DNA from 2 places in the Pseudomonas sp. LBUM1643 genome. Region 2 is predicted to be linked to the other one. Evidence: riboswitches for the same ligand, from Rfam matches in the RefSeq annotation. Region 2 holds a riboswitch; the other holds the start of a gene.
The links. Region 2 has a riboswitch for cobalamin ahead of cobW (cobalamin biosynthesis protein CobW). Riboswitches for the same ligand answer to the same signal wherever they lie in the genome.
Positions count from the first base shown of each region.

Region 1: linked by a shared signal. The riboswitch ahead of ACA063_RS18895 (ABC transporter substrate-binding protein) and the one ahead of cobW (cobalamin biosynthesis protein CobW) in region 2 are both predicted to bind cobalamin.

Region 1 covers NZ_CP166813.1:4,203,321-4,209,150, reverse strand. Annotated here, with positions in the region: gene ACA063_RS18910 (aminotransferase-like domain-containing protein) at 1-943, shown strand, start outside; gene ACA063_RS18905 (ABC transporter ATP-binding protein) at 1,150-1,935, opposite strand; gene ACA063_RS18900 (FecCD family ABC transporter permease) at 1,932-2,948, opposite strand; gene ACA063_RS18895 (ABC transporter substrate-binding protein) at 2,945-3,958, opposite strand; cobalamin riboswitch at 4,103-4,297, opposite strand; gene ACA063_RS18890 (low affinity iron permease family protein) at 4,907-5,275, opposite strand; gene ACA063_RS18885 (hypothetical protein) at 5,502-5,830, shown strand, end outside.
Region 2 covers NZ_CP166813.1:3,604,246-3,610,075, reverse strand. Annotated here, with positions in the region: gene nfuA (Fe-S biogenesis protein NfuA) at 1-207, shown strand, start outside; gene cobM (precorrin-4 C(11)-methyltransferase) at 376-1,122, opposite strand; gene ACA063_RS16135 (cobalamin biosynthesis protein) at 1,204-1,617, opposite strand; gene ACA063_RS16130 (CbtA family protein) at 1,614-2,321, opposite strand; gene ACA063_RS16125 (CbtB domain-containing protein) at 2,333-2,524, opposite strand; cobalamin riboswitch at 2,645-2,871, opposite strand; cobalamin riboswitch at 3,068-3,282, shown strand; gene cobW (cobalamin biosynthesis protein CobW) at 3,383-4,444, shown strand; gene cobN (cobaltochelatase subunit CobN) at 4,448-5,830, shown strand, end outside.

The DNA.
Region 1 (5,830 bases), 600 kb from region 2:
CTTGCACGAGCGAGTGTCGGTGGCGCGGCATTTGGGCGCTCGGGGGCTGACGGTCGGGGCCGAACAGGTGCTGATGGTCAGCGGCGCCCAGCACGGGTTGGCGGTAACGATGATGGCTTTTCTCAAACCCGGTGACGTGATTGCCGCGGACGCCTTGACCTATTCCGGTTTCAAAGTGCTGGCTGAAGCGCTGCACCTTGAAATCGCGCCGATTCCCGCCGCTGAAGGTGGCCCCAGTCTCGATGCGCTGGAAAAACTCTGCCGCAGTCGGCGCGTGCGGGCGGTGTACACCATGCCGACGATGCACAACCCCTTGGGCTGGGTAATGAACGCGGAACAACGCGAACAGTTGGTAGCCCTCGCGCGCAAGCATGACCTATTGATTATCGAGGACGCTGCCTACGCTTTTCTGGCCGAAAACCCACCGCTGCCCGTGGCGGTACTGGCGCCGGAGCGAACCGTTTACGTCTCCGGTTTATCCAAGAGCATCGCCACCGGATTGCGCGTGGGTTTCGTTGCCGCGCCGATCGAAAAAGTCGCCGCCATCGAACGAACGATCCGGTCGACCACCTGGAACACACCGGGTGTGATGACGGCCATTGCCTGCGCCTGGCTCGACGACGGCACCGTCATGCAGCTGGAAGCGGAGAAGCGCCGGGATGCCCAGGCCAGGCAGATCGTCGCAGCACAAGCGCTGGACGGCTTGCGTTGTGTGACCCATCCGTCGTCGTATTTCCTGTGGCTGCCGCTGTCGGAGGACGCCAGGGCGGACCAGATCACCAAGGCGTTGATGGAAGAAAATATCGCCGTTTCAACCGCCGAACCCTTCGCCACCTCGGTGCACGTACCCCATGCGATTCGCCTGGCGCTCGGGTCGGTGGATATCGATACGCTCAAGGCTGCATTGGCGAGGGTGAAATGGATGGTGGAGGCGTATTCCTGATTAGCCCCATCACATCTCCCTGTAGCAGCTGCCGAGCCTGCGAGGCTGCGTCCGGCTGCGCAGCAGTCGTAAATTCTGGGTCCGCATTTTTTCAGGTAAACCCTATCTGCCGGATTGCGACTGCTGCGCAGCCGGACGCAGCCTCGCAGGCTCGGCAGCTGCTACAGGTTTTGCAGGTTTATGCAGGTATTTGCAAAGCAGCAGTGTCAGGCAACCGGAGCACTGCGAAACCGCAAAATCCGCGCACCGTCATAAGGATCAATCAGATAGTGCGCCTGCACCCCAAACGTGTCTTGCAGGCGTTGCGGGGTCAGCACTTCAAGCGGATTACCCAACGCCACCAGCCGGCCTCGCTCCAGCACCGCCAGGCGATCACAGCCGAGTGCCTGATTGAGATCGTGAAGGGCGATCACTGTCGTCACAGGCAGGGCGTGCACCACCTGCAAAATCGCCAGCTGGTGCTGGATGTCCAGGTGATTGGCGGGTTCGTCCAGCAACAGTATTTGCGGGCGCTGGGCCAGGGCGCGGGCGATGTGCACGCGCTGCCGCTCACCCCCCGACAGGCTGCGCCAGGTACGGGTTTTCAAGTGCGTGACATCGACATCATGCAGCGCTTGCTGGACGATCTCGTCGTCCTGGCGCGACCACGGACGCAACGCCGACAGCCAGGGGGTTCTTCCCAGTGAAACGGCATCGAGCACACTGATCGAATCATCGGTATCCGCCTGCTGTTCAACTACAGCAAGCATCTGCGCGACCGTGCGGCGCGACAAGTCCTTGAGGCGCTGTTCACCCAGCCGGACCTCGCCCCGAGTGGGCACCCGCACACCCGCGAGCAGCTTGAGCAAGGTGGATTTGCCCGAGCCGTTCGGCCCGACGACACCCAGGGTTTCCCCGCGCCGAATGTCCAGGTGGATGTCGTGCAGCAGCTGCGCATCACGGACATCGAAGCCCAGCCCCGTACAGCTCAATACAGACTCACAGGCACTCATCGCGCATTCCTCCAACCGACCAGGATCAGTGCGAACACCGGCGCACCCACCAGCGCGGTAATCACCCCGACCGGGATGACCTGGCCCTTGATCAACGTCCTCGACAACACGTCGGCGGCAATCAGGAACAGCGCACCCCCGAGCGCGCTGTAGGGCAGCAAGCGCGCATGTCGAGTCCCCAGCAGCAGGCGCACGGCATGGGGAATCACCAGCCCGACGAACCCGATGGAGCCGACAATCGACACCATCACCGCCGTCACCAGCGCCGCGCACCCCACCAGCAAAAACTGCACCCGACGTACCGCAATGCCGAGCGACGCGGCGGAGTCGACACCAAACGTGAAGGCGTCCAGCGCTCGCCGGTGCCACAGGCACACCCCGAGACCGAGCAACGCCACGGGCACCGACAACCACACCGATGGCCAGCGCACGCCACTCAGATTGCCCAGCAGCCAGAACATGATGCCGCGCGCCTGTTCGGAACTGGCCGACTTGGTGATCAGAAACGCCGTGAGCGCATTGAACAATTGCGAGCCGGCGATCCCCGCCAGAATGATCTGCCCGGTGCCACTGGACGATCCGCTGACACGCGCCAGCAAAATCACCAGGGCAAAGGCCGCGACGGCGCCGGCGAACGCCCCGGCGGACAACGAAACCGCGCCAGCCCCCACACCCAGCAACGCCACCAGCACGGCACCTGTGGACGCGCCGGCGGAGATGCCGAGCAGGTAAGGATCAGCCAACGGATTGCGCAACAACGACTGCAGGATCACCCCGCAAGTCGCCAGCCCGGCGCCACAGGCAGCGGCCACCAGGGCGCGGGTCAGGCGGTAGTTCCAGACGATGCCTTCGTCGATGGGATCAAGCACATGCCCGGCTGCCCACAGCTTGTTGGCCAACACCTGGAACACCACGCTCGGCTCGATCGGCGTTTCACCAATGGCCACGCCAGCGATCACTGCCAGCAGCAGTGTCGCGAGCGCCAGCAGCGTGCGAATCAGCGTCCTGGTCATTGCGGCAGGTCGTAGCCATTGATGGCGGTCGCCAGTGTTTCAAGGCCGTCGAACATTCTGACGCTGGCCTGCATCGCCATGGCGTCGAGGATAATGATCCGGTTGTTTTTCACCGCGTCCATGTTGCGCGTCACCGGGTCACTGCGCAGGAATTGCAGTTTCTTTTCATGATCGTCAGCAGGGAATCGCCGGCGGTCCATGCGCGCAATCACCAGGAACGTCGGGTTGGCCTTGGCGATGGTTTCCCAGCCCACTGTCGGCCATTCCTCGTTGGACTCAACGACGTTGCGCACGCCCAAGGTGTTGAGCATGAAATCCGGGATGCCCTTGTGGCCGGCGACGTACGGGTCGATGTCGAGGCTGGCGCTGGAGAACCAGAACAGCGCGCTGGTGTGCTTCAGGTCCTTGTTCTGCACCGTAGCCATCGACTTCGCCAGGCTGGCCTTGAGTTCGGCGTTCAACTGCTCGCCACGGGCCTGAACATCAAAGATCTGCGCCAATTGGCTGATGCTTTTGTAAATGCTGTCGATGCGAAACGCCTCCAGCCGCGTGCCATCGGCGCCGACCAGGTTGTCTTTGGCTTCGCAATCGGAGGGCATCAGGTAGGTCGGAATATTCAGCTCATGAAACTGCTCGCGAGTGCCCACTGCGCCTTGCGGACCGACCATCCATTCCAGCTCCACCGCCACCAGTTCAGGACGTTTGCCGATCACCGCTTCGAAACTCGGCTCGTTGTCGGCCAGGCGTTCGATCTTGTCGTTCTGGGTCTTGTACGTGGACAGGACATCGTTGAACCACAACGATGTGCCGACCAGCTTGTCGCTCAAGCCCATGGCATAGAGCATTTCAGTGCCGGCCTGGCCAATGGTCACGGCCCGGACAGGCGCGTGCTGGAACGTCAGCGTGCTACCGCAGTTTTCGACGGTGAGGGGATACTGTGTCGGGTTCGCCTGGGCGAGGGCGCAAAGACCCAGGCCCGAGAGGAGGGTGGCGAAGCGGGGCAGCAGCATGAGGCGATCTCCATTTGAACCGTACACGGAGCAGAGGTATACGGTCTGGAAACACATCATCGAACGCTGCGGCAAGGGCAGTGCAAGGCCGATCACCGAAGTGACGCACGCGACAAGGATGTCCTTCCCGGACACCCCGCCGGTTAGTGATTTGCTTGGCCGGCAGGTCTCCTGACTGATGCGTCATCGCCTGGTTCCGGCCTTCCCGGGGGTGATCCCAGTGGCGTTCGTGGAGCAGGCTCAGCATCTACAGTTGCGGGGGCAGTTCCGTTTGATGCTGTGTGAGCATCACGGATTCCCTATTAATCCCATGTGGAAACCGGCGGCGGCATGGTAGTCGATCAGACCGTCCGAGGGGAACCTGTCTAACCCCGATGCACCCAGATCTACTGTAGGAGCAAAGCTTGCTCGCGATGGCGTCCTGACAACCAAGCCACATCCCCCAGATGCACCCGGATTAACTGTAGGAGTGAGCCTGCTCGCGATGACGACCTGTCAGGCAACAAGTTTCTCCCATATGTACACCGATCAAACTGTGGGAGCTGGCTTGCCGGCGATGGCGGCCTGATCGGCGGTGGGATTGTTGTTGGTGTACATATCCGTTTCTGCGGTCATGGCTACTATTGGTTTCGCTTTTACAGCGAGTCACTTGGAAGAGCCCCAAGTAACCAAGGGCTCTTGCCCCTTTCGTGCGGTGCCTCGCTAAGGCTCGGCATACCCTCGCTCCGGTCCTGCTCCGTGGGCCCGCCGCGATCGGCCATCCATGGCCGTGCGCGGCTAACCCGGCATCCTTGCCGGGTTACCCACTGCGCAGAACCTGCGCTCGGCCTTACGAGGGGGCAAGAAGATCAAAAGCAAATCAAAAGCACATCAAAAGCAAATCAAGTGCAAATCAAAAGCGGACCGAACTGCGTTTTTTCCAGGTATTGGTTGCGTTCGCCGTAGGCTTCAATCACTCACCTTGATCGCCTCAACATCCCCCAAAGAGCTGTAATGCTTACGCAGCTTCCTCAGGTCCCGGCTCCCCATTTTGTCCAGTGACAAGGTAGCGTTCTGCGCTTCTTGGGTGGCTCGAATCAGCTCGTCGATTTTCAGATGCAAGATATCGTTGTCGCGGTTTTGGGTGTTCTGGATGAGGAAGACCATCAGGAACGTGATGATCGTGGTGGAGGTGTTGATGATCAGTTGCCACGTGTCGTTGTAGTGGAAATAGGGACCTGTGAGTGCCCATACGATGATCAGGACAATGGCGGTGAGGAAGGTTTTTGAGCTGCCGGCTCGATTGGAGAGTGCCTGGCAGAATTGTGAGAATTTCATGAGTACCTACTCTTGCGATGGTCAGTGATAGACCGCAGTGATTCTTTGAAATTCTTTTTCATTCTCTTTCATCAGCGAGCATTTTCCTCCCGTGTATCCGAGGGTTCACGTCGCTCATCATTTTGTTGGAACTCCTTTCAACGTCGCTCCGTCATCTGAACTGAGGGGGGCTGCGAGCGCTCGTGGCGTACCCGATAACGCTTTTTTTTGAACAGCGAGGGACGTCATGAATAGTTCAGACAGCAGGACTGACGGTCAGACCGATCGTCAGGACTCCGGAAGACCGGAAGCCGATTTTCAACATTTGAAGGAGGGCGTTACCGAGGCCCTTGGTGATGCGCGGCAGCAAGCGGATGCGCAGTTCGGGCAGTACCGTGACACAGCAGCAGACCAGATCGAGGCACTGGCCCAGGGGGCGAAATCTTTTGTCTCCGAGATAGAAAGCAAGGACACGCTCGGTATGTCCGACTACCTGGCCGATATGGCCGAGTCCATGAGCGGGCTGGCCGGCAATCTGCGTGGCAAAAGTGCCGAACAGCTGCTGCACGATGCAGC
Region 2 (5,830 bases):
GCCAGCCACGGCGGTCAGGTCAGCCTGATAGACGTGGTTGACGACGGTATCGCCGTTCTCAAGTTCGGCGGCGGCTGCCAGGGCTGTGGCCAGGCGGACGTCACCCTGCGTGAAGGCATCGAGCGCACCTTGCTCGAGCGCGTTCCCGAACTCAAGGGTGTGCGGGACGTTACCGACCACACGCAGAAAGAAAACGCCTACTACTAAGGCGTTCGCTGCGAAATGAAAAAACGGCACTGTGGCGAGGGAGCTTGCTCCCGCTCGATTGCGAAGCAATCGTAAAGCAGCTAATGCATTTTCCCGTGATGAATGCGTTGGTTGATTTAAGGACCGCTTCGCGGTCCAGCGGGAGCAAGCTCCCTCGCCACAGCTGCTTTAGGGGCGATATAGATGCGCATGCCCTGCACGATACAACGACGACTCGCTGAACTGATCACTCCCCAGCACCCGACCCACCAGAATCAATGCTGTACGCCTGAATCCCTTCGCCTCAACCTTCCCGGCAATGTCCTCAATCGTCCCCACGACCCAATCCTGATCCGGCCACGACGCGCGATGGATCACCGCGATCGGGCAGTCGGCGCCGTAATGGGGAAGCAATTCGGCGAGGATTTTTTCAAGGTGATTGACCCCCAAATGGATCGCCATGGTCGCCTTGTGCTGCGCCAGGCTGGCGAGCTCTTCGCCAGCGGGCATTACGGTTTTGTCGGCATAACGGGTCAGAATCACGCTTTGGGAAATATCCGGCAGCGTCAGTTCAGCCCCCAACAGTGCAGCGCAAGCCGCGGTTGCGGTCACGCCGGGAATGATTTCAAACGGGATGTCGAGCTCACGCAAGTAGCGGATCTGTTCGCCAATCGCGCCGTACAGGCTCGGATCACCGGAATGCACCCGCGCCACATCCTTGCCTTCGCTGTGGGCGGTTTTGATCAATTCAATGATCTGCTCCAGATGCAGTTCGGCGCTGTTCACCACCGTTTCGGCGTGATGCCCCTCCAAGACTGCAGTGGGCACCAGAGATCCTGCATAGATGATTACAGGACAGCTGCGAATCAGCCGCTGGCCTTTGACGGTGATCAGTTCCGGGTCGCCGGGACCTGCGCCAATGAAGAAGACAGTCATCGTCGTATCCTGTGAAAAAAGGGGCGAGGCACACCTTCAGATGAAGATTGCTCATGATCGGGGTGGGGATTATTGAGGATTTTAAGCGGTGCACGCCAATGCGAGGGTGGCCTGAGCGTATTTTTGTCGCGAAATCAGCAGCTTTGCCGGTGCGTCAGCCAGCTGTTCGGCGAGGGCCAGTGCGGCGCTTTCGGCGATGCCATAGCAACCCGTGCGCTCAAAGGCGATGTCCGAATGATGGCTGAGTTGCTCTTGATAACCCGCCAACTGCTCGCTGCTGAAGTACATGATCGGTAATCCCAACTGTTTGGCGAGCTCGATCAGGCCAGGCTCGTCACGCTTCAGGTCGATGCTGGCAAGTGCCTTGATCTGGTGAAGTTCGATCTGATGCGCCTGAAGGGCCTGGTCGAGCAGTGCCTGCAACGTGCTGACCGGGCAGCCGCGTTGGCAGCCCAGGCCGACCACGAGCGTCGGCGCTGTGCTGGCATGGGTCATGCGCGGTATTGGCCTTCACCTTTGCGGCGGAACAACCAGGCGCTGATCAGGCCCAGGGCCAGCCAGAACGCGACGTTGGTCAACTGCGAAGCGATTTTGAATTGAGCTTCCAGCGCTTCCGGGGCGAGCATCGAGTGCACTTCCGGTTGCGGCGCGCCGATCACATGGGGAACGGCCAGGATCGCCACGCCCAGGACCTTCATCAGCCAGTGACGGCTGAACACGATCAGTGCGATCCCGACGGCGGTAGAGGCGGCGGTGCCGATCCACCAGATCTGGCGTTGCGCCAGGTCGGCAGCGGCAGTGCCTGGCAGTTCAGGCGGCAGGCCCAGGGTTGGCGCGAGGACGAACGTGGCGTAACCGGCCAGGCCCCACAGCAAGCCTTGCGCGGTGCTATTGGGCGCACGCAGGGTGTAGAGGCCAGCGAGCATCAAGGCGAAACCAACCGCTACAACCAGGTTGCCACCGGTGGTGGACAGCACGCGCTGCCAGCCGTCTTGCGGCTCCCAGGCTTCGGCATCGTGGGCATGAGCGGCCATGGCAGTGCCGGTATGCTCATGGATTTCTACCGCGACAGGCTCTGATTTTTCGTAGGTCTCGGCCTGCAAAATCAGCGGAGCGACCCAGAAGCTTTGCAGCAGGGTCAGCAGGAGGGCGGCCAGCAGCCCGGTGAAACCTGCGGTTTGCGCAATACGCTTGATCATGTCGGCAGGTCTCAATGGCACGGGAATGCGGAGCTGTGACGGGTATCGTGGGCGGCGTTGTGCACCGCTTCGATGTGGGAGAACCCGGCAAAGTACACAAGGCATGCGCCCAGGATCGACGCACACAAGGCGGCGGTCAGGCGTTGAGTCAGGGTCGTGGTGCTGCTGGCGGTGTTGCTGCCGGTGGTGCTGATGGTCGACATGGCGCTTCCCTCTGGTCTGTCAGCGGGTGAATAGAGCGCATGGAAGATCCCTGCGAATCGGGCACGCAGAGATGCAACAGCGCCCGCCCACCGCGGGTTTGTTATTCAGTGAAGGTGAAAAATCACTGTGTGTTGCGGGCCGGTCTCCGGGCTCACGAGGGGCTGGGGTTTGGCCTCAACCTGCAAGAATCACCTTCCCATGCCGAACTGCTGGCACAGTGGATTTGATTCTTCAATCGCTTACCGTTGCGGGGGCAGCACCGGACTGACATGGCCTTGAGTAAAGCACATGATTCACCGGTTTCCCGTTTCACCCTGTGAAGGGCACCCGTAACAAGGCGTGTAGGAGAGCATGGGCGGGGTTTGGCGTCAATTGGCAAGGGTTCTCGTTAGGGGCGAAGACTAATGGGCTCTATGTAGGAGCTGCCGAAGGCTGCGATCTTTTGATTTTGTTTTTAAAGCAAAGTCAAAAGATCGCAGCCTTCGGCAGCTCCTACAGGGGAGCGCGTGAAGCTCAACGATTGACCCGCCCCAAGACCATGCGTAGCCTTGCGCATTCGAGGTTCTTCGGTATTTGCCGAAGCTAAGAAGGGAACGCGGTTCAAGCCGCGGCTGCCCCCGCAACTGTGAACGGTGATGTTCGCTGCCACGCCACTGCAAACCCTGTCCAACGGGTTCGCGGGAAGGCGCAGCGAATGCCAGGCGAAACTGCCCGGCACGCCGTCAGCCAGGAGACCTGCCTCGAAACAGATTCTCACTACAACCGGGCGGGGTGATCCGGTGGCGAACTCTTCCGCGCGCGCACCTGTCGCAGCGATTGTCGTCCCGCATGCCCGCCACCTTGCCAAAGGGCATCCGATGAAAACACTGGCCAAACTCCCCGTCACCATCGTTACCGGCTTCCTCGGCTCGGGCAAGACCACCTTGCTGCGGCACATGCTCGACAACGCTCAGGGCCGGCGCATCGCCGTCATCGTCAACGAGTTTGGCGAGCTGGGCATCGACGGTGAAATCCTCAAGCAGTGCGCCATCGGCTGCACCGAAGAAGAAGCCAACGGCCGCGTCTATGAGCTGGCCAACGGTTGCCTGTGCTGCACCGTCCAGGAAGAATTTTTCCCGGTGATGCGCGAACTCGTTGCCCGTCGTGGCGACCTCGACCACATCCTTATCGAAACCTCCGGCCTCGCCTTGCCAAAACCACTGGTGCAAGCCTTCCAGTGGCCGGAAATCCGCAGTGCCTGCACCGTTGACGCGGTGATCACCGTGGTCGACAGCCCGGCCGTGGCGGCTGGCACCTTTGCTGCTTTCCCGGATCAGGTCGACGCCCAGCACAAACTCGACCCGAACCTGGATCACGAGTCGCCGCTGCACGAACTGTTCGCCGACCAACTGGCCAGCGCCGACCTGGTGATCCTCAACAAGGCTGACCTGATCAGCCCTGAAGACCTGGCCCGTGTGCGCCTCGAAGTTGCCGAAGAACTGCCGCCCGCGGTCAAGGTCATCGAAGCCAGCAGCGGCCGCGTGCCCCTGGACGTGCTGATCGGCCTCGGTGCCGGTTCCGAAGAACACATCGACAGCCGCCACAGCCACCACGATCACCACCACGAAGGTGAAGACGACCACGATCACGATGCATTCGACTCCATTTCCATCGAATTGCCGCAAGCCGACGAAAGCCTGCTGATGGATGCGTTGACCCAACTGGTGGTCAAGCACGGCATCCTGCGAGTCAAAGGTTTCGCGGCGATTCCGAACAAGCCGATGCGCCTGCTGATTCAGGGCGTGGGCACGCGTTTCGACAAGCACTTCGACCGTCAGTGGGGCGCTGAAGAAGCACGCACCACGCGTCTGGTGTTGATCGGCCAGGCGTTGGACGCTGCCGAACTTGAAGCGCAATTGCGCGCTGCGCTCAGCGTTTAACCCATGCATCTGCTCAGGACTCAGCCCGGCGGTTTCGTCTCGGATGACAACATTGCCGACCTTGGACAAACCCCCGCCGAGTTGGTGATCCTGTGCAGCGGTGACTCCAGCCTGGCGTTGCTCGCCGAAGCGGCGCAGCAGCTGCCCGACGATTACCCGAGCGTACGCCTGGCCAACCCGATGCAGGTGCAGAATCACGCTTCGGTCGACCTGTATGTCGACGAGGTGCTGCGCCACGCCAAGGTGATCCTGATCTCGCTGCACGGCGGCATCGGCTACTGGCGTTATGGCGTCGAGCGACTTGTGCAGTTGTCCGAGCAAGGGGTGCACCTGATCCTGGTGCCCGGCGATGACCGCCCCGACCCGGAGCTCAGCGACCTGAGCACGGTAGCTGCCGACGACCGTGACCGGCTCTGGCAGTTTTTGCGTCAGGGTGGCCTGGGCAATGCGCTGGACTTTTTCCGCTGCCTGGCCAATCGCTGGCTGGGCCGCGATTACGCCTGGTCCGAGCCGCAAACCCTGCCGCGCACGGCCATCTACCATCCCCATAAAAGCCCCGCTGATCTGAAGGACTGGCAAGCCGATTGGTGTGCCGATCAGCCGGTCGCCGCCGTGTTGTTTTACCGCTCGCATTTACAGGCAGCGAACACCGCGTTTATCGATGTGTTCTGCCAGCGCTTGCAGGCAGCGGGATTGAACCCGTTGCCGATTGCGCTGGCCAGTTTGAAAGAACCCGGTTGCCTGACGGCGGTCGAGGATTGGCTGGATGAAGTCGACGCCGGGGTGATTCTCAACACCACCGGTTTCGCCCAGTCCAGCCCTGAAGCACCGCATTTGCGACCGTTTCGCCGCAATATCCCGGTCATCCAGGCGATTTGTGCCCAGGACAATGAGCCGGGTTGGCGCGCCAGTGAACAGGGCCTCGGCCCTAGGGATCTGGCGATGCACATTGCGCTGCCCGAACTCGACGGGCGAATCATCAGCCGGCCGATCAGCTTCAAGGACCTGGCGTGGCGCAGCGAACGCAGTCAATCGGACGTGGTGTGTTACCGGGCGCAACCCGAACGCATGGATTTCGTCGCCGAACTGGCGCGGCGCTGGATCGAGCTGGCGCGGGTGCCGAACGGCGAAAAACGCATCGCGCTGATTCTGGCCAACTACCCGACCCGGGATGGACGCATCGGCAACGGCGTCGGTCTTGATACGCCGGCCGCTGCACTGAATATCCTCCGTGCGTTGCATACGGAAGGTTATCCGTTGCCCGCCGAACTGCCGGACAGCGGCACTGCGCTGATCCAGCAACTGCTTGGCGGCGTCAGCAACGACCTCGACACGATCGACCAGCGTCCGTGCCAGCAAAGCCTGGGGCTGGATGATTATTGGCTG